3 regions of the Lelliottia amnigena genome follow, and region 3 is predicted to be linked to each of the others. Evidence: predicted binding sites of a transcription regulator. Region 3 holds the regulator's gene; each other region holds the start of a gene.
What was found. Region 3 encodes Fur, which represses iron uptake genes when iron is present. Its sites were predicted from a motif close to ATAATAATGAGAACNACTATCAA; they were not measured.

Region 1: exbB (tol-pal system-associated acyl-CoA thioesterase) is a predicted target of Fur. The motif match lies at 1,701-1,723, and genes of this name have one in related genera.
Region 2: ftnA (non-heme ferritin) is a predicted target of Fur. The motif match lies at 1,694-1,716, and genes of this name have one in related genera.

The regions. Positions count from the first base shown of each region.
Region 1 is NZ_CP077236.1:1,003,589-1,010,004, reverse strand. Features, by position in the region: gene yghB (DedA family general envelope maintenance protein YghB) at 1-204, opposite strand, end outside; gene metC (cystathionine beta-lyase) at 347-1,534, opposite strand; gene exbB (tol-pal system-associated acyl-CoA thioesterase) at 1,785-2,516, shown strand; gene exbD (TonB system transport protein ExbD) at 2,523-2,948, shown strand; gene I6L74_RS04720 (SDR family oxidoreductase) at 2,992-3,888, opposite strand; gene I6L74_RS04715 (hypothetical protein) at 4,030-4,482, opposite strand; gene I6L74_RS04710 (hypothetical protein) at 4,475-4,879, opposite strand; gene I6L74_RS04705 (ESA_00282 family adhesion-associated protein) at 4,981-5,484, shown strand; gene I6L74_RS04700 (TIGR00645 family protein) at 5,566-6,063, shown strand; gene I6L74_RS04695 (aldo/keto reductase) at 6,111-6,416, opposite strand, start outside.
Region 2 is NZ_CP077236.1:4,464,468-4,470,883, forward strand. Features, by position in the region: gene I6L74_RS21105 (HD domain-containing phosphohydrolase) at 1-1,199, shown strand, start outside; gene yecR (YecR family lipoprotein) at 1,304-1,642, shown strand; gene ftnA (non-heme ferritin) at 1,861-2,358, shown strand; gene I6L74_RS21120 (YecH family metal-binding protein) at 2,389-2,628, opposite strand; gene I6L74_RS21125 (PM0253 family protein) at 2,696-3,037, opposite strand; gene tyrP (tyrosine transporter TyrP) at 3,287-4,498, shown strand; gene I6L74_RS21135 (YecA/YgfB family protein) at 4,538-5,206, opposite strand; gene I6L74_RS21140 (branched-chain amino acid ABC transporter substrate-binding protein) at 5,683-6,416, shown strand, end outside.
Region 3 is NZ_CP077236.1:3,057,403-3,063,818, forward strand. Features, by position in the region: gene chiP (chitoporin ChiP) at 82-1,479, shown strand; gene chiQ (ChiQ/YbfN family lipoprotein) at 1,534-1,863, shown strand; gene fur (ferric iron uptake transcriptional regulator) at 1,989-2,435, opposite strand; gene fldA (flavodoxin FldA) at 2,727-3,257, opposite strand; gene ybfE (LexA regulated protein) at 3,415-3,702, opposite strand; gene ybfF (esterase) at 3,831-4,604, opposite strand; gene seqA (replication initiation negative regulator SeqA) at 4,788-5,330, shown strand; gene pgm (phosphoglucomutase (alpha-D-glucose-1,6-bisphosphate-dependent)) at 5,355-6,416, shown strand, end outside.

The DNA of each region.
Region 1 (6,416 bases), 2.1 Mb from region 3:
GAAGTCCATAACACCTTTACCGATTAACGCACCTGCCAGTAATAGCAGGCTATCCCCTGGAAGAAACGATGCGGGAAGCAGACCGTTTTCCAGAAACAGCGTTGCGAACATGACAAAATAAACAACACCCACAACGTGTGGATCCGCCAGCGCAGCAAAATCGTGTTGCCAGAGCGCAGCGATAATATCTTGAATGACAGCCATGGACTTTCCTGTGGAACAACTTATATGCGGCTATTGTACTCCTCATTTTACGTGCTGGCGTTGATCGCGGACGCAACAAATGCAGACTTTTCTACTCATGGCGTAGATAAAACGGTTCGGGAGTACAGTTTAAGCCTGCACATTACACGATACGCTCAAAACCTGCCGATAAATCCGCAATCAGATCGTCAACATTTTCTAAACCGATATGCAGTCGGATCAGCGTACCGGTAAAGTCCACTTCGCCGCCGGGACGTAATTCGGCAATCTGTTCTGGTTGGTTCGGCAGAATCAGCGATTCAAACCCGCCCCAGGAATAGGCCATGCTGAACAGCGTGAAGTTATCCAGATAGGTTGCCAGCTCGTCATTGCTCAGACGTTTATTGAGCACAAATGAGAACAAGCCGCTGCTGCCCGTAAAGTCACGCTGCCAGAACGCATGGCCTTTACTGCCCGGCAGCGCCGGATGATTAACGCGAGCCACCTGGGGATGTTGCGCCAGCCACTCGGCCACTTTCAGACTGCTTTCATGATGCTGACGCAAGCGTACACCGAGCGTACGCAGTCCGCGGCTGGTCATATACGCGGTATCGGCATCCACCATTTGTCCCATCAGATAGGCATTTTCACGCAGTTGCTCCCAACAGCGGGCGTTGGACACCGCCGTGCCGATCATGCCATCAGAGTGGCCGATCAGGTATTTTGTGGCGGCCTGAATGGAGATGTCGATGTCGAAATCCAGCGCTTTGAACAACACGCCCGCCGCCCAGGTGTTATCGATCATAATGATGGCGTCGGGTGCGACGCGACGCACGGCACGAACGATCGCCGGAACATCATGCACTTCCATGGTGATGGAGCCGGGCGATTCCAGGAACACAATTCGCGTATTCGGTTGGATAAGCTCCGCAATCCCTTCACCAATCAAAGGATCGAACCAGCCGGTCGTGACGCCCAGTTTAGTCAGGATTTTGGTACAGAAATCCTGGCTGGGTTCGTAGGCGGTGTTAGTCATCAGGATATGATCGCCCTGTTCGACAAACGCCAGAATAGTGTTTGCGACAGCCGCCGCACCGCAGGGGAACAACGCACAGCCTGCGCCGCCTTCCAGTTCGCACATCGCATCCTGCAGCGAAAAATGGGTCAGCGTGCCGCGGCGCCCGTAAAACAGTTCGCCTTTCGCGCGGTTGCGGGTAGCGTGCTTTTTGGCCTCGACGGTTTCAAAAACCAGCGAGGAGGCGCGCTGGATAACGCTATTTACCGAACCCTGAGTATACTTTTTACTCCGTCCAGCCTGGACAAGCGTGGTATCAAGATGTTTCTCTGCCATGTTCGCTAAACCTGTTTTATACGTCTGGACGTCCAGACTACCATGAATGGAAAACTCTGCACCCGGATGCTTAGCGAATAAGCACAATATTTTCTAAAAAATAAGCATAAGAAATTTTTACTGTGTAAGCGCAAGGAAAATGAGCGGAAATTACGGCAGTATGTAAATACTAATGAGAACCACTATCAATTCGATGTGGTTTTGATATTATTATGCTCAGAAAATGTGATTTGCGTCCTGGAGATACAGAGTGGGTAATAATTTGATGCAGACGGATCTCTCCGTTTGGGGCATGTACCAACATGCTGACATCGTGGTTAAGATTGTGATGATCGGCCTGATTCTGGCGTCCGTGATCACCTGGGCTATTTTCTTCAGCAAAAGCGTTGAGCTGATCTCCCAAAAGCGTCGCCTGAAGCGCGAACAACAGCAGTTGGCTGAGGCACGCTCTCTGGATCAGGCAAATGACATGACGTCGGCGTTCCATGCGAAAAGCCTGACCTCTATTTTAGTGAACGAAGCGCAGAACGAGCTGGAACTTTCCGCAGGCAGTGAAGATAACGAAGGCATTAAAGAGCGTACCGGCTTCCGTCTGGAGCGTCGCGTTGCTGCCGTAGGTCGTCACATGGGTCGCGGTAACGGTTATCTGGCGACTATCGGTGCGATTTCCCCGTTCGTTGGTCTGTTTGGTACGGTTTGGGGCATCATGAACAGCTTCATCGGTATCGCCCAGACCCAAACCACCAACCTGGCCGTTGTGGCGCCAGGCATCGCAGAAGCATTGTTGGCAACGGCTATCGGTCTGATCGCAGCAATTCCTGCGGTTGTCATCTATAACGTCTTTGCCCGTATGATTGGCAGCTTCAAAGCGACGTTGGGCGATGTTGCCGCGCAGGTTCTGCTCCTGCAAAGCCGCGATCTTGACCTCAGCGCCAGCAACGTTAAGCCGGTTCATGCTGCTTCGAAACTGCGTTTAGGTTAATCAATCATGGCAATGCGTCTTAATGAAAATCTGGACGATAATGGCGAAATGCATGAAATCAACGTGACGCCGTTTATCGACGTAATGTTGGTTCTGCTGATTATCTTCATGGTCGCCGCGCCTTTGGCGACGGTCGATGTGAAGGTCAATCTGCCTGCGTCCTCGAGCCAGCCGCAGCCGCGTCCGGAAAAACCGATTTATCTCTCAGTGAAAGCGGATAAATCGATGTTCCTGGGCAACGATCCGGTGACTGATGACTCTGTCATTCCCGCGCTCGATGCCATGACGCAAGGAAAGAAAGACACCACGGTCTTCTTTCGGGCTGACAAAACCGTCGACTACGAAACCATGATGAAAGTGATGGACACGCTGCACCAGGCGGGTTATCTCAAAATAGGTTTAGTTGGCGAAGAGACAGTCAAAGCGAAATGAAAAAAAGCTGGCGAAAGCCAGCTTTTTTGCGTCCAGAGCCTGATTATCCCAGGTGTTCCCCACCGCATACGCCATGCACTTCGGCCGTGACGTAGCTCGATTCCTGACTCGCCAGATAGACATACACCGCCGCCAGTTCCGCCGGTTGCCCCGCGCGTTTCATTGGCGTCTGCTGGCCAAACTGCGGAATTTTTTCCTGCGTCTGACCGCCAGATATTTGCAGTGCCGTCCAGATTGGGCCCGGTGCGACCACATTTACCCGAATGCCTTTCTCCGCAACCTGTTTTGCCAGCCCACGGCTGTAGTTGAGGATCGCGGCTTTGGTTGAAGCATAATCCAGCAGATGTGGACTGGGCTGATAAGCCTGAATCGAAGAGGTCGTCACAATGCTGGAACCGGCTGGCAGGAGTGGGATCGCCTCCTGAGTTATCCAGAAAAGCGCCAGCACGTTCACCGCGTACGTCTCTTTAAATTGTTCCGTGGTGAGGTCGGCAATGTTTTCAACAGCGGTCTGCTTACCCGCGACCAGCGCCAGCGTATCCAGCCCTCCCAGCGCGTCATGTGCGGTATGCACCAATGACCGGGCAAAAGACTCATCGCTTAAATCGCCTGGAATCAGCACCGCTTTACGGCCGGCTTCTTGAATGAGCTGTTTGACCTGCTGAGCATCTTCTTCTTCAGCGGGCAGAAAGTTAATCGCCACGTCAGCACCTTCACGTGCGTAAGCAATCGCTGCTGCGCGTCCGATACCGGAGTCACCCCCCGTGACCAGCGCTTTGCGCCCGCTTAGCCTGCCGCTGCCCTTGTACGTCTTCTCGCCGCAGTCAGGGATGGGCGTCATCTTCGATTGCACGCCGGGAGCAGGTTGTTTCTGTTTAGGGAAGTCACCGGTGTAATACTGAGTGGTCGGATCCTGGAATTTTGTCTGGTGATTTGCCATAAGGAATCTCCTTGCTCGCGTTGTAAAACACTAAGCTTAGGTGATTCATTCAGGCTTTAGGGATCATTCAGGATAATCCTTAATCCCATGCCGAACACGATCGGACGGGGCGAATAAAGCGACACAAGGGGAGGGGGAAGTCTAAGGCGTGTTCGAGGGAGTCTCTGTTTTAGAGGTCAGCGCGTCTTCATCCAGTGCAACCGTGGTGACATTTGATGTGTGGTAGCCGCCATCAGCCAGTTTACGGGAGAGGCGCAGGGTTGCAGTTTCACGGGCCAGTAAATACTGGTAATTTGTTTCCAGGCGCCCCATGATTTTATCTTTCAATTCGGGCTTCAGTTCCATCACTGCATTAATCATCGCGCCGTAGATTTCTTCTTTAACCTGCAAAGAATAAATTTCATGACGATTTTGCCATTTCAAACGGACGACGGCTGCCGGGATCGATACCACGTCTTGTGCAATGCGGGCCATCTCGTCATTTTTATGTTTTTTTAGGGCTTCGAGATTTTGCTTTAAGATAAACTCATCACTTTTATGGTTATCTAAAGTCAAATAAACGTTATTATCTTCAACTACTTTCACGTTAATCATCCTCTAGTTTATAAAAAATAGGGTTGTTTTTCTCTCTGGTAATAAGATTAAGCCAAATTTCGTTGCCTGCTTCATTTATTTGTTCGGACTTTTCAGCCATTATTTGACTTAATGTCTGGGCATCTATTTCACCTTCGGCCTGTAGGTCGTTAAGGAGATGCGCAAAAGCTTCGATCTTTATCACGCGAAACAGTCGGTCTTTAATATGTCTGTCGTGCTCTTCCAGCAGCATATTACGTGATTTACCGGTACGGGTAACACCAATTAATATGTCGGCTTCGAAATCGGAAAGTTTTCTTTTTCCCTGAGTGAAATTAGCATTGCTTTCTCCTTCCCCCGATTTTGGAACCACAGAGGCGATGTGGAACCTGACCGGGACGAGATTCTCGGGCAGCATTTTTATTTCCTTTAATTTCAACCGGGTAGGATTAGATAGGGCGTGAGATTCGTTGACAATAACATGAGGCAAATTTAAAATCAAAAAAAATGGAGCCAACCATGAACAGCATTTTTTATTCTGTCATTACATTGCTTTTGCTTACCGCTGGCGTTCTTTTATTGATGCGAGAGTTCAATAAGACGAAGGACTCACGGTCACTCGACGAGCAGCCTCAGCCCATTCCTATGACCAAGGAAGAGGGGGAAGATCATTTCTCGCTGCTGATGAATTCGATAACACCGGTGTGGTACTGGCGCGTCAATCACGAATATATCGATTTTCTTCATGCGACAATTAAGCGAATGAAGATGACGGAAATAAATGATACGCCGGGCCTTTTTGAAGCTCAGCGCCGTTGCAGTGACCTGAATTCAGCGGTGTATAAATATTACGACAATATCAAAAAACGCTGTCTTAACGGCGAAAAGGTCTCTTATTCTGACCTTGATGTGTTGAACCTGCGTCAGTGTTTCCGTGAGTTTAGCCTTGAAGCCTATCCGGATTTGGTGGTAATCGTCTGGCCGGAATATCAACGCCCGCAGGTTAATCCCTCAGAGGTGTAAGGTCTTTGTTGGTAAGTTGTTGCAAACAGTTCACCGCGCTGCGATATAATGCGGCCTGGTTTCGCTTGCTGACAGGACTTTATGGAACGCTTTTTTGAAAACGCAATGTATGCTTCGCGCTGGTTATTGGCACCCGTCTATTTTGGGTTATCGCTGGCACTCGTCGCGCTGAGCATTAAATTTTTCCAGGAAATTTTTCACGTTCTCCCCAATATTTTTTCAGTGGCAGAGTCCGATCTGATTCTGGTGCTGCTGTCGTTAGTGGATATGACGCTGGTGGGCGGGCTGTTGGTTATGGTGATGTTCTCGGGTTATGAGAACTTTGTCTCACAGTTAGATATCGCCGAGCACAAAGAGAAGCTCAGTTGGCTGGGCAAAATGGACGCCTCGTCGCTGAAAAATAAAGTTGCGGCATCGATTGTGGCGATCTCTTCCATCCATCTGCTGCGCGTATTTATGGATGCGAAAAACATCCCGGACAATAAACTGATGTGGTACGTCATTATTCATCTGACGTTTGTGCTGTCGGCGTTTGTCATGGGCTATCTGGATAAAATTAACCGCAGCGGCAAGTACTGATCCCTTCGCCCTCTCCGCCGGGAGAGGGCATCTGGTAGCACAAAACACTATTTATCCGACGACGCCTGCCATAAATTCAACTGCCCATCTTCAACATGCTGATCAATTCTTTTCAGCTCGTCTTCGCTAAAGCGCAGATTGTTCAGGGCCTGCACGTTTTCCTCGAGTTGTTCCGGGCGGCTGGCGCCAATCAATACGGACGTCACGCGCTCGTCTTTAAGCAGCCAGCTTAGCGCCATTTGCGCCATCGTCTGACCGCGCGTCTGCGCCATTTCATTGAGCAAACGCAGGCTGCTGAGGTTGGCTTCGGTCAGCATATTCTCCGTTAAACCCCGCACTTTTTTGCCTTCTCG
Region 2 (6,416 bases), 1.4 Mb from region 3:
TGGACAAACAGCGCTGGCCTGTTCGCCTTGTTGATGTCGCCGAAAGCAGCAATACCGAGCATGCAGCAGGTCGAATTGGGCCGGACATTGCCTGGCATAACGTCTATTACAATCGAATCAAACAGCCATTTTTGTGGGATGAGGAAAGTATTCGCAGCCAGCGTGTCGGCGTGCTGGAGGGGTCATTCTCCGCCCGCTATTTACAGGAACGATTCGGTAACGACGTCGTTATCGTGACCCAACACAGCCTTAACGGCCTGATCGATGCCATCGAAAACAACAAAATTGACTATATTCTGGGCGATTTAAGTTCGCTGGAGTCGACGCTTCGCGGCAATGAGTTGTTCCGAGGCGTGCTAAAAGTGGCTGGCATCACGCGATCTGAGTTTATTGTTGGCCCCCGGGTTCAGCCCGATCACCCTCTCTTTCAACTGCTCACTCAGATTCACCGTCTCTCTAGCTTCCGTACGCAACTGGAGCGCCAGGAAGAACCTGATTTCTTTCCTGATTTAACCAAAAACACGCTGAAAATAGTCAGCGTCATTTTGCTTGTGACGGCGCTGTTTAGCCTGTTTATGCTGATAATGATGCGCCGCCATATAAAAGAGAATCGGTTAATCAATCGCAATATTGTGCAGGCGCTGGAAAAGGTCAACCGCGCGCACGATGACGAGACAGGAAGCCATATCCAGCGCGTCGCGAAATACTGCGCAATGATGGCTCGCGAGCTGAAATTGTCCCGCAAAATGATCGCAGACATTGAGCATTTTGCTTCGTTGCATGATGTCGGGAAAATCGCCGTCCCCGACCGCATTTTGCGCAAGCAGGGGCCGCTAACGCCTCAAGAATTCAGCGAAATGAAACTGCATACGACGAAAGGCTATATGATCATTCAGGGCCTGGCGCTGGGTCCGGTCGCGGAAAATATTATTCACTTCCATCACGAAAAATGGGACGGCAGCGGCTATCCCGAGGGGCTTCGCGGCGAGAATATTCCGCTAGAAGCACGCATCCTGGCGTTGGCGGATGTGTACGACGCATTACGGCAAAAACGCGTGTACAAACCCGCATTTACTCACGAACAGGCGTGCGAGGTGATCTTTGATGGCGCTGGACGCCACTTCGATCCGCAACTCATTGCGTTATTCCGCAAACACCATCTCAAGTTTCGCACGATATTTGACAGTCTGGCGGATTGAGCACCGCCGTCGCAAAGAGAAAGAGCGGATTGGCTGGCTATTCCACGCATTGCGCGCCGGATCAGACGGTAGGATAGAGTGTTTTCAATGACTCAGAGCGAAATATGAAGAGATTATTCCTTGCAGGCGCGCTTCTGTTGCTCGCGGGTTGTAATGTGACCCGCCAGGCTGAAGTGAACAGCGTGGACAGCACCAGCGGCGTTGTCAGGCTCAATATGGGTCAGGCAATACTGCAAAATAGCCATTATGATAATTACGTGACTAACGGTACGGCGACACGTGAATGCCAGGCAATGGGTTACGCGACCGCTTCAGCTTATGGCCAGCCGATAAAAACCTGCACTGTTGTCAGCGGTTCGCTGTGCCTGAATGAAAGCGTGACGATCCAATACAAGTGCCAGGGTTTCGCGATTAATCCCTCGGCAAAGCAAACCTACTATTAATACCTACTATTAATAATAGTGCTGCCAGAATAGCGCTGGCAGCATATTCAAATAAGAAACAGAACAATTCTCATTAAAATATTAACCATTGCCAATGCGTTTTATTCCCATTCGTATTTTAAATAAATAATATCTTTATTTTACCTTTTGCAAATAATTTAATAACAAATTATAGTGACGCTCTGCCCGACTCATAAATAATTATATGGAGCTGCACCATGCTGAAAACTGAAATGATCGATAAGCTCAACGAGCAAATGAACCTTGAGCTTTTTTCATCCCTGCTTTATCAACAGATGAGTGCCTGGTGCAGCTTCCACAGTTTTGAAGGCGCAGCCGCATTTCTGCGTCGTCACGCTCAGGAAGAGATGACGCACATGCAGCGTCTGTTTGATTATCTGGCCGATACTGGCAGTCTGCCGCGCATTAATCCTGTTGCATCCCCTTTCGCGGAGTACGCGTCTCTGGATGAATTGTTCCGCGCAACGTACGAACATGAACAGCTGATCACGCAAAAAATTAATGAATTAACCCACGCTGCGATGATTGGTCAGGATTATCCAACCTTTAATTTCCTGCAGTGGTATGTGGCAGAACAACACGAAGAAGAGAAATTGTTTAAATCTGTTCTGGATAAATTGTCACTGGTGGGTAAATCTGGCGAAGGTCTGTACTTTATTGATAAAGAGCTTTCCACGCTCGACACCCAGAATTAATTTTAAAAGGGAGCCTGCTGGCTCCCTTTTTTAATGCTGACATATTTTACTTTGGTGCGTAGAAAACCCTTCCGATAAGGGAATAAATTTACCTTTATTCTTCAGGAATTCCACGAGCTGCGCGGCCGTCATATTCTCCGCAGAACACGTATGGAAACGCGCACTTTCACCGAATCGCGTATGGATAACCTGAATCAGACTGGTTTCTGAATATTGCTCATCAGATTCCAGCATCATATTGAGCACTTCATGCCCGTGAATTGACGTCATAACCCCTCCAGAAAGAAAGGCACAGACTACACGCGAAGTCGGCCTCACGCCTTGCGCTGGCACAGGTTTACATGCACCCGGCACAGCTGGTGCATCGCCAGTCATGAGGATTAATCGCCTGATAAAAGGCGCGATAGTTGACGCTTTCGAGCGGAATAGCGTTGTCGAAGAACAGGTCGGTGAGCCACTCGACGTTCTCAATTATCCACTCATCCTCTTTCAAACCCTGGGCAAAAATCTCATCGTCCGGATCCATAATGTTGTAGATCGCCCACGTCCCCATATCTTTTTCACGACGCGGCTCAGGCAATTCAAGTGCCTCACCGTTGTAGTGAATAATCCAGTGTCCGTGACACAGTAAATTGCCCGAACGACTCCAAGCGGCCTGAAAGGGATTATCCCCTGCCATCAGCTTCTCACTTTTGTTGATTATTTATATTTACTGTTTAAGGTACGCCTGATTTTCGCGCGAAAGTATTGCCCTTATGAAGTAGGCAAAACCCTCAAAAGTATCAGCCAGTTGCCCTAAATATCGCACTCAGTCGAAATCGTAAATATTTAATTACGCCAATTGTAACGGTGATTTGACGAAGTGGTGCTTTTCACTTACTCTGCGCCGCAGAATGGGTTGCGATTTGTTGTTGCGGTAGAGGAAAGCGTGAGAAACAGAACTCTGGGAAGTATTTTTATCGTCGCAGGCACGACGATTGGCGCAGGAATGCTGGCGATGCCGCTGGCCGCTGCCGGTGTCGGCTTTAGCGTCACGTTACTGCTTTTAGGCTGCCTGTGGGCGCTGATGTGCTACACGGCATTGCTGCTGCTTGAGGTCTATCAGCACGTTCCTGCTGACACAGGGCTTGGCTCGCTGGCGGCACGCTATCTGGGCCGCTACGGTCAATGGATCACCGGTTTCAGCATGATGTTCCTGATGTACGCGCTGACCGCGGCTTATATAAGCGGCGCGGGTGAGTTGATCGCCTCGAGTGTGAATGACTGGTTTGGTACGGACATTTCCCCGGCGACCGGCGTTATCTTTTTCACCGTAATCGGTGGCGGCGTGGTATGTGTCGGAACCTCTCTCGTCGATCTGTTTAACCGTTTTCTGTTTAGCGCCAAAATTATTTTCCTGGTGCTGATGCTCGTTCTGCTTGCCCCGCACGTGCACAAAGTCAATTTACTGACACTTCCGCTTCAGCAAGGGCTGGCGCTTTCCGCCATCCCGGTAATTTTCACTTCATTTGGCTTTCACGGCAGCGTGCCGAGCATTGTGAGCTACATGAACGGTGATATCCGCAAGCTGCGTCGGGTGTTTATCATCGGCAGCGCCATTCCATTAATTGCTTATATCTTCTGGCAACTGGTGACGTTGGGCAGCATCGATTCCTCGACGTTTATCGGCTTAATGGCTGACCATTCCGGTTTGAATGGATTCCTGCAGGCGCTGCGTGAAGTGGTAGCCTCGCCGCATGTTGAGCTGGCGGTTCATCTGTTTGCTGACCTTGCGCTGGCGACCTCTTTCCTTGGCGTAGCGCTGGGTCTGTTCGATTATCTGGCGGACTTGTTCCAGCGCCGTCGCTCCGTCGGGGGACGCATCCAGACAGGCGTTGTAACCTTCTTGCCGCCACTCGCCTTCGCGCTGTTTTACCCACGCGGATTTGTGATGGCGCTGGGCTACGCGGGCGTGGCGCTCGCCGTGCTTGCGCTGCTGCTTCCTTCCCTTCTGGCATGGAAAAGCCGTCAGCAACATCCTGACTCAGGCTATCGGGTATGGGGGGGCAAACCGCTTCTGGCAATGGTATTCACCTGCGGTATTGTGGTTATCCTGGTACAGTTTTCAATCGCAGCAGGATTGTTACCGGAAATCGGTTAAGAAAAGGGCTCATAATGAGCCCTATTTTTATCAATGCAATTAATGCAAACAGCAGCTTTTGAATTTCTTACCGCTGCCGCACGGACAAGGATCGTTACGGCCCACTTTCGCACCATTGATGATCGGCTGCTGGGCCACGGTCACTAGCGGGTTCGCCACCCAGTAGTTATATAAACGAAGCGCTGCCGGTTTGATTCGTTCAATGCTGGCGTGATATTCGTCTTCGGTCAATTCATCCAGCTGTTCGGCATTCGCTTCCGTTCCGTGCAGCGTAATGATGTCTAAATCGGCTTTCAGCGCTTCCGGCAACGATGACCAGTCGGTCAGTGCCATCCCGCGCATATAGCCGTAACACCACTCTTCCACCACGGTGTAGCTTTTCCCGTCCACGTCGTTAACGCCGAAAACCGGTTCAAACTGATCGGGATAATCACTCAGTCGCTCAGCGATATCGTTCAAATGCTTAAAGCAGAGATCGATAAATCGGTTCATTTCGCGATCGTTTTTCCAGCGCGGAACATACTTTTGACCGCCCCACACCGCCACCAGCCAGGTATCGGGTTCAACGACTACCGGACCCGATAAAACCGCGGTAAGCATGCCGTCAAGCTCGGAAACGTCAATCACAGACGCATCCTCATGACCGTAAGACATCAACGTCTCTTCCAGCCACTCCAGTTCGTTTTCAGTTAATGGGCCTTCAGTCATTGCAGATACTCCTGATAAAAAAAGAAAACGATTTTATCACACAATGCCCAGGGACTTCTCAACGCCAGCGTCAGGCGTGCGGCGCAGCGTGTTCAAACAACGATAACAACACCATCCCCATGGGCTTTCCTGGTGCAAAATAGCTTGAATCGTGACCGTTGCACACGTGGCGGGCATTATTGTTAATGAGATGTGATCCCCGCTGTAATTTCAGTTGATGCTGCCAGAGCGCATAAAACGGCGCTCTATACTGAAATAAGTCAAAACCCCGCAACGGGTTATCCACTCTGGCAACCATTTTGCTTAATGTTCCTGCCCGTAAAGGGTGACAGGAAATCTCGCCGTATCAGCAGGATATTGTCAGGCTCGCGTTTGTTTCGTGCATTTTGTTCTCGCTTTTGTTTTTGGATTGACTGCGCCATCTGCCTTCAGGTTTGGACCGTGGTGCAAAAACCTCTTTGCTAAGGAACATAATAATGTCGCTGAAATTACTCAGAAGTCCCCTTTCTCTTGTAGTAGCAGGTTGTCTGGTCACGGCATTTTCCGCCCAGGCGGATATCGTCATTGGCGTCGCGGGGCCGTTCACCGGGCCAAACGCGACCTATGGCGATCAGTACTGGCATGGAGCGACTCAGGCCGCCGAAGATATCAATGCCGCCGGTGGGATCAACGGCGAAAAGATTAAGCTGGTTCAGGGTGATGATGCCTGCGAGCCTAAACAGGCCGTCTCCGTCGCTAACCGTCTGGTTGATCAGGACAAAGTCAAAGCGGTTGTCGGGCATTTTTGCTCATCGTCGACGATGCCCGCCTCCGAGGTGTACAACGACGCAGGCGTCCTGGCAATCACTCCAGGCTCTACCAACCCGTTAATCACCGAACGCGGCATGAGCGATATGTTCCGCATGTGCGGACGTGACGATCAGCAAGGGAAAGTCGCCAGCGATTTTATTATTGATAAGCTGAAGGCCAAACGGGTGGTGATCATTCACGATAAAGACACCTACGGTCAGGGACTGGCGGATGCGACGAAAGCCGCGCTGGCAAAACGTGGCGTGAATGACGTGATGTACGAAGGCTTGTCGCGCGGTGAGAAAGACTTCAACGCGCTGGTCACGAAAATCGGCGCGCAAAAACCGGATGTGGTGTTCTTCGGTGGCTGTCACCCGGAAGCCGGTCCGCTGGTGCGTCAGATGCGTGAGCAAGGCGTGCA
Region 3 (6,416 bases):
ATTTATAACTACCCCTGACCGTTTGGTCTTTTTAGATTTTTCGCCGTTTAAGGCGCTTTAATTCGTCAAAGAGGAACAACTATGCGTACGTTCAGTGGCAAACGTAGTGCGCTGGCGCTGGCTATTGCCGGTGTGACAGCAATGTCTGGCTTTATCGCTTCTCCGCAGGCTCAGGCAGCAGGCTTTATCGATGATTCCACGCTCACGGGCGGTATTTACTATTGGCAACGTGAACGTGACCGTAAAGACGTCACCGAAGACAAATACAAAACCAACCTGTCCCATTCTACCTGGAACGCCAATCTTGATTTCCAGTCAGGTTACGCTGCGGACATGTTCGGGCTGGATATTGCGGCGTTCACTGCCATTGAAATGGCCGAAAATGGCGACAGCGCCCACCCGAACGAAATCGCGTTCTCCTCCAGTAACAAAGCCTACAAAGAAGACTGGTCGGGTGATAAAAGCGGAATCAGCCTCTACAAAGCGGCCGCTAAATTCAAATACGGTCCGGTTTGGGCACGCGGTGGCTATATTCAGCCAACCGGTCAGACGCTGTTAGCCCCACACTGGAGCTTTATGCCAGGGACGTATCAGGGCGCTGAAGCCGGGGCAAACTTTGACTATGGCGATGCGGGCGCGTTGAGTTTCTCCTATATGTGGACCAACGAATATAAAGCGCCATGGCACCTTGAGATGGACAAGTTCTATCAGAATGACAAGAAAACCAAAGTCGAGTATCTCCACTCGTTAGGGGCGAAATATGACTTTAAAAACGATTTAGTGCTGGAAGCGGCGTTTGGTCAGGCAGAAGGATACGTGGATCAGTACTTCGCCAAAGCCAGCTATAAATTCGATATCGTTGGCGGCCCGCTGTCGACCAGTTATCAGTTCTACGGTACGCGTGACAAAGTCAGCGATGGCGGTGTGAACGATCTGTATGACGGCACGGCATGGCTTCAGGCGCTGACCTTTGGCTACAAAATCGGGCAGGTTGATTTACGCCTGGAAGGGACATACGTGAAGGCCGAAGGTCAGCAGGGCTACTTCCTGCAGCGTATGACGCCGACCTACGCATCTTCAAATGGTCGCCTGGATATCTGGTGGGATAACCGTTCGGATTTCAACGCCGATGGCGAGAAAGCCGTATTCTTCGGTGCCATGTATGACCTGAAAAACTGGAATCTGCCGGGCTGGGCAGTTGGTGCATCTTACGCGTATGCATGGGACGCAAAACCTGCTGATATGGCGACGCCGGACGCTTACTACGATCCGAACTATCGCCTGAAAGAGTCCTCATACAGCCTCGATGCCATCTACACGCTTCAGGACGGTCGCGCGAAGGGCACGATGTTTAAACTGCACTTCACTCAATACGACAACCATTCCGACATTCCAAGCTACTCGGGCGGTTACGGCAACATCTTCCAGGACGAGCGTGACGTGAAATTCATGGTCATCGCACCCTTCACCATTTTCTGATGAACGCGCCGGCGGGATGATTCCCCCCATCCCGCCGGAATGGAGACTGATATGCTGAAAAAATGTGTTATCGTCGCGATGCTTGCATCGGGACTGGTCGCTTGCGCACAACCGCAGGCACCAAAAGAAGACTCTCGACTGAAAGAGGCCTACAGCGCCTGTATTAACACCGCCGAAGGATCGCCAGAAAAAATTGAAGCCTGCCAGAGCGTGCTGAATGTGCTGAAAAAAGAGAAAGCGCACGAGCAGTTTGCGACGCAGGAAAATGTGCGGGTGCTGGATTACCAGGCCTGTATCCAGGCGCGTCAAACCGGCAACGATCAGGAAGTGGCAAAGCGTTGTGACAAGATCTGGCAGGAGATTCGCAGCAATAACAGCAAGTAATCCTCTTTTGCCACGCCCGGCTGTGCGCCATCCTGATGTGAGTTGGATGGCGCACAACCGGGTTTTTTATTTATAGCAGGCAAAAAAAAGCCAACCGTCAGGTTGGCTCAGTGTATGAAAAACGATTATTTCGTGTCGTGCGCGTGATCGTTTTCGCGGCAATCGCCTTCAGCACAGTGACCGTAGAGGTACAGGCTGTGGTTGGTCAGACGGATACCATGACGAGTGGCAATCTCACGCTGACGAGATTCGATAGATTCATCGCTAAATTCAATCACCTTGCCGCAATCCAGGCAGATGAGGTGATCGTGGTGATGCTGTTGTGTCAGTTCGAAAACGGATTTACCGCCTTCAAAATTATGACGGGTGACAATCCCGGCGTCATCAAATTGGTTCAGAACGCGATAAACGGTCGCCAGGCCAATCTCTTCGCCCATGTCGATCAGACGTTTATACAAGTCTTCCGCACTGACATGGTGATTGTCCGGCCCTTGCAGTACTTCCAGAATTTTTAAACGAGGAAGCGTAACTTTCAGGCCAGCCTTCTTTAATGCGGTATTGTTGTCAGTCATGCGGAATCTGTCCTGTTGCTAAACGATTCACTTCTAAAGAAGAAGTGACAGAAAATGCACTTGGGATAATGCGTTTCATTATAGAACTGCCATGCCTAAATGAAAACTGCAAGTCTCAAGCAAAGTATGCTTATAAAAACGTGGTATCGCCAACAAAGTTGAGCGAAGGCATCCACTTTAACCTGGGATATTGTACAGGTATGAAAGCAAAAGTTAAAAATTTGTAGCAATTATTTTAATTGGAATTACCTATCAATGCGGCGCAACAGTTTTGCAGCGCCGCACGATCAATCAGGCATTCAGGATATCGTCGAGGTGAAGTTCTTCGCGGATCTGCTTAACCCATTTGTCTACGCGTTCTGCGGTGAGCTCTGGTTGACGGTCTTCGTCAATCGCCAGGCCCACAAAATGATCGTCATCCGCAAGGCCTTTAGACGCTTCAAAGTGATAACCCGCCGTTGGCCAATGACCGACAATCGCCGCGCCGCGCGGTTCGATGATGTCGCGAATGGTGCCCAGCGCATCACAGAAATACTCTGCGTAATCTTCCTGGTCACCGCAACCGAACAGCGCGACCAGCTTACCGTTAAAGTCGACTTCTTCCAGCGTTGGGAAGAAATCGTCCCAGTCACACTGTGCTTCGCCGTAGTACCAGGTTGGAATGCCCAGCAGCAGAATATCGTAACCTTCGAGATCTTCTTTGCTGCTCTTCGCAATGTCATGGACGTCGGCAACGTCTTTACCTAGCTGTTTTTGAATGTTTTTTGCGATGTTTTCGGTATTACCGGTATCGCTGCCGAAGAAAATGCCGATGATTGCCATGAGTAAAATAACCTCTTGAAACTTAATGGTATGGTGGCACAAATTGTCCACGGATGAGGGCAATCATAGCAGAACAGAGAAGTCAGCGGAAACAGCTATCACGCGGGACTGCACTCTGTGCTACATGAAAGTGGGGTAAGGGCGATTTTTCAGACTTTTACTGTGAATGGCGCAATGCCTGCAGTTGCAGCATAAGCATCTCTTCGATCAGCTCGCTGCGGCTGATTTCACGGGCCTCAGCCAGTTCGCTTAGGGCGTCGACTGCGTCCGCATTGAGTTTTAACTCGACGCGTTTAAGCCCACGACTTTTGTCGCGTTTAAGCTGGTTTCGCTTATTGATGCGCAACTGTTCATCGCGCGAAAGCGGATTGGTTTTAGGTCGTCCCGGTCGACGTTCAGTCGCGAACAGATCTAATGTCGTACGGTCCGTTTGTTCTTTGGCCATGATTCAGAGACTTCGGGGAAAACGAGCGGCCCTGCTATTGCCGGGGCGATGAGCGCGACATCATACATTACTGATATCAGCACGCCAACGACTGGAGGCCAACAGGCGTCCAGTCGCTGACATTTTAATCAAATCGCGTTCTCAGAGAGATAACGGCGGATGGCGCGCAGCACCGCGTCCGGTTTTTCGGCGTGAACCCAGTGGCCTGCACCGGCAATCACATGCGCACGCGCCTGCGGGAATTGCGCCAGCAGCGTATCGCGATAGGCTTCTGTGACATACGGTGAATTGCCGCCGCGAATAAAGAGCGTAGGGGCCTGCCAGGCTGGAATTGGCTGCCAGCCAACAATGTTATCGTATTGATCCCACAGAACCGGGACGTTAAACCGCCACGCGCCCTCGACGAACGACTTCAGCAGAAACTGCACCACGCCTTCTTCATCTAAATGCTCGCGCATAATCGCCGCAGCCTGCTGACGGGTTGCAACGCCCGCCTCAGTGACGGCGTTGATCGCCGCAAAAATTTCGTCGTGTCGACGCACATCGTAATCCACAGGTGCTACATCAATCACCACCAGCTGGTTGATGCGCTCTGGCGCAATCGCCGTCAGGGCCATCACCGCTTTACCGCCCATTGAATGGCCAATCAGCGTCGCTTTTTCGATGTTATTCGCATCGAGCGTATCCAGTAGATCATGAGCCATCGCCGCATACGTCATCTCTGGATCGCGCGGTGAAACCCCATGGTTGCGCATATCGACCTGCAGAATATTGTGATCGGTAACCAGATCGCGCGCGAGCACGCCCAAATTATCGAGGCTGCCAAAAAGCCCGTGAACCAGTACGATGGGAGAATTATTGTTCGGCGATTGTGCAGATTGCGCTCGGCTATTCAATTTCATGGCAAAGTTCTTTTTTTACGTATGTCAGGTTAGGGTATTATGTTGACCATTCTGCCGCCCGGCTGCAAGGATCCAGTTTATTCTGACTTTTGCCGCCACCCTGGCTTGACCCTATCCGCGGTTGGGATTAGCCCCTATAATCCCAACGACTTGTATTCAGATAAGATATTGCACTGGATTAAGATGAAAACAATCGAAGTTGATGATGAGCTCTATGCGTATATTGCCAGCCACACGCGACATATTGGCGAGAGTGCGTCCGACATTTTACGTCGCATGCTGAAATTTTCTGCCGCTTCACAGCCTGCAACTCCGGTTTCGAAAGAGGTTCGCGCGTCAAACGTCGTGGCGGAAGCTAAAACCGTAGCGCCGGTTAAAGACAAAGTGCGCGCGGTGCGTGAACTGCTGCTCTCCGACGAATACGCAGAGCAAAAGAAAGCGGTTAACCGTTTTCTGCTGGTGCTGACTACACTTTATTCACTGGATAACAAAGCGTTTGCTGAGGCGACCGAGTCGCTTCACGGCCGTACGCGCGTGTACTTCGCGGCGGATGAGCAGACGCTGATTCAAAACGGTAACCAAACCAAACCAAAACAGGTTCCGGGTACCCCTTATTGGGTCATCACCAATACCAATACCGGACGCAAATGCAGCATGGTCGAACACATCATGCAGTCAATGCAATTCCCGGCGGAATTGATTGAAAAGGTTTGCGGTACAATTTAACCCTTGCATAAGAAGGACCAGGCAATGGCAAATCACGAACGCGCGGGTCAGCCTGCGCAACAAAGCGATTTGATTAACGTCGCTCAGCTTACCGCTCAGTACTATGTATTGAAGCCGGAAGTGGGCAACGCAGAACACGCAGTGAAGTTTGGTACGTCTGGCCACCGCGGCGGCGCGGCGCGCCACAGCTTTAACGAACCGCATATTCTGGCCATTGCTCAGGCCATCGCTGAAGAACGCGCTAAAAATGGTATTACCGGTCCGTGCTTCGTCGGTAAAGATACTCATGCGCTGTCCGAACCGGCCTTCATCTCCGTACTGGAAGTGCTGGCAGCGAATGGTGTGGATGTCATCATCCAGGAAGACAACGGCTATACGCCAACGCCTGCGGTCTCGAACGCTATTCTGGTGCACAACAAAAAAGGCGGCGCGCAGGCGGACGGTATCGTTATCACGCCATCGCACAACCCACCGGATGATGGCGGTATCAAATACAACCCACCTAACGGCGGCCCGGCTGATACCAACGTCACGAAAGTGGTGGAAGACCGTGCGAACGCGCTGCTGGCGGATGGTCTGAAAGGTGTTAAACGTATTTCTCTGGATGCCGCGATGGCTTCTGGTCACGTGAAAGAGATCGATCTGGTTCAGCCGTTTATCGAAGGGCTGGCGGATATCGTGGATATCGCAGCGATTCAGAAAGCCGGTTTAAAACTGGGCGTGGATCCCCTTGGCGGCTCCGGTATTGAATACTGGAAACGCATCGCGGAGTTCTACAAGCTGGATCTGACCATTGTGAACGATCAGGTCGATCAGACGTTCCGCTTTATGCATCTGGATAAAGACGGCGCAATCCGTATGGACTGCTCGTCAGAGTGCGCGATGGCCGGCCTGCTGGCGCTGCGCGACAAATTCGATCTGGCGTTTGCCAACGACCCGGATTATGACCGTCACGGTATCGTCACCCCTGCGGGCCTGATGAATCCAAACCACTATCTGGCGGTGGCGATTAACTATCTGTTCCAGCATCGCCCTCAGTGGGGCAAAGAGGTAGCGGTAGGTAAAACGCTGGTGTCATCTGCGATG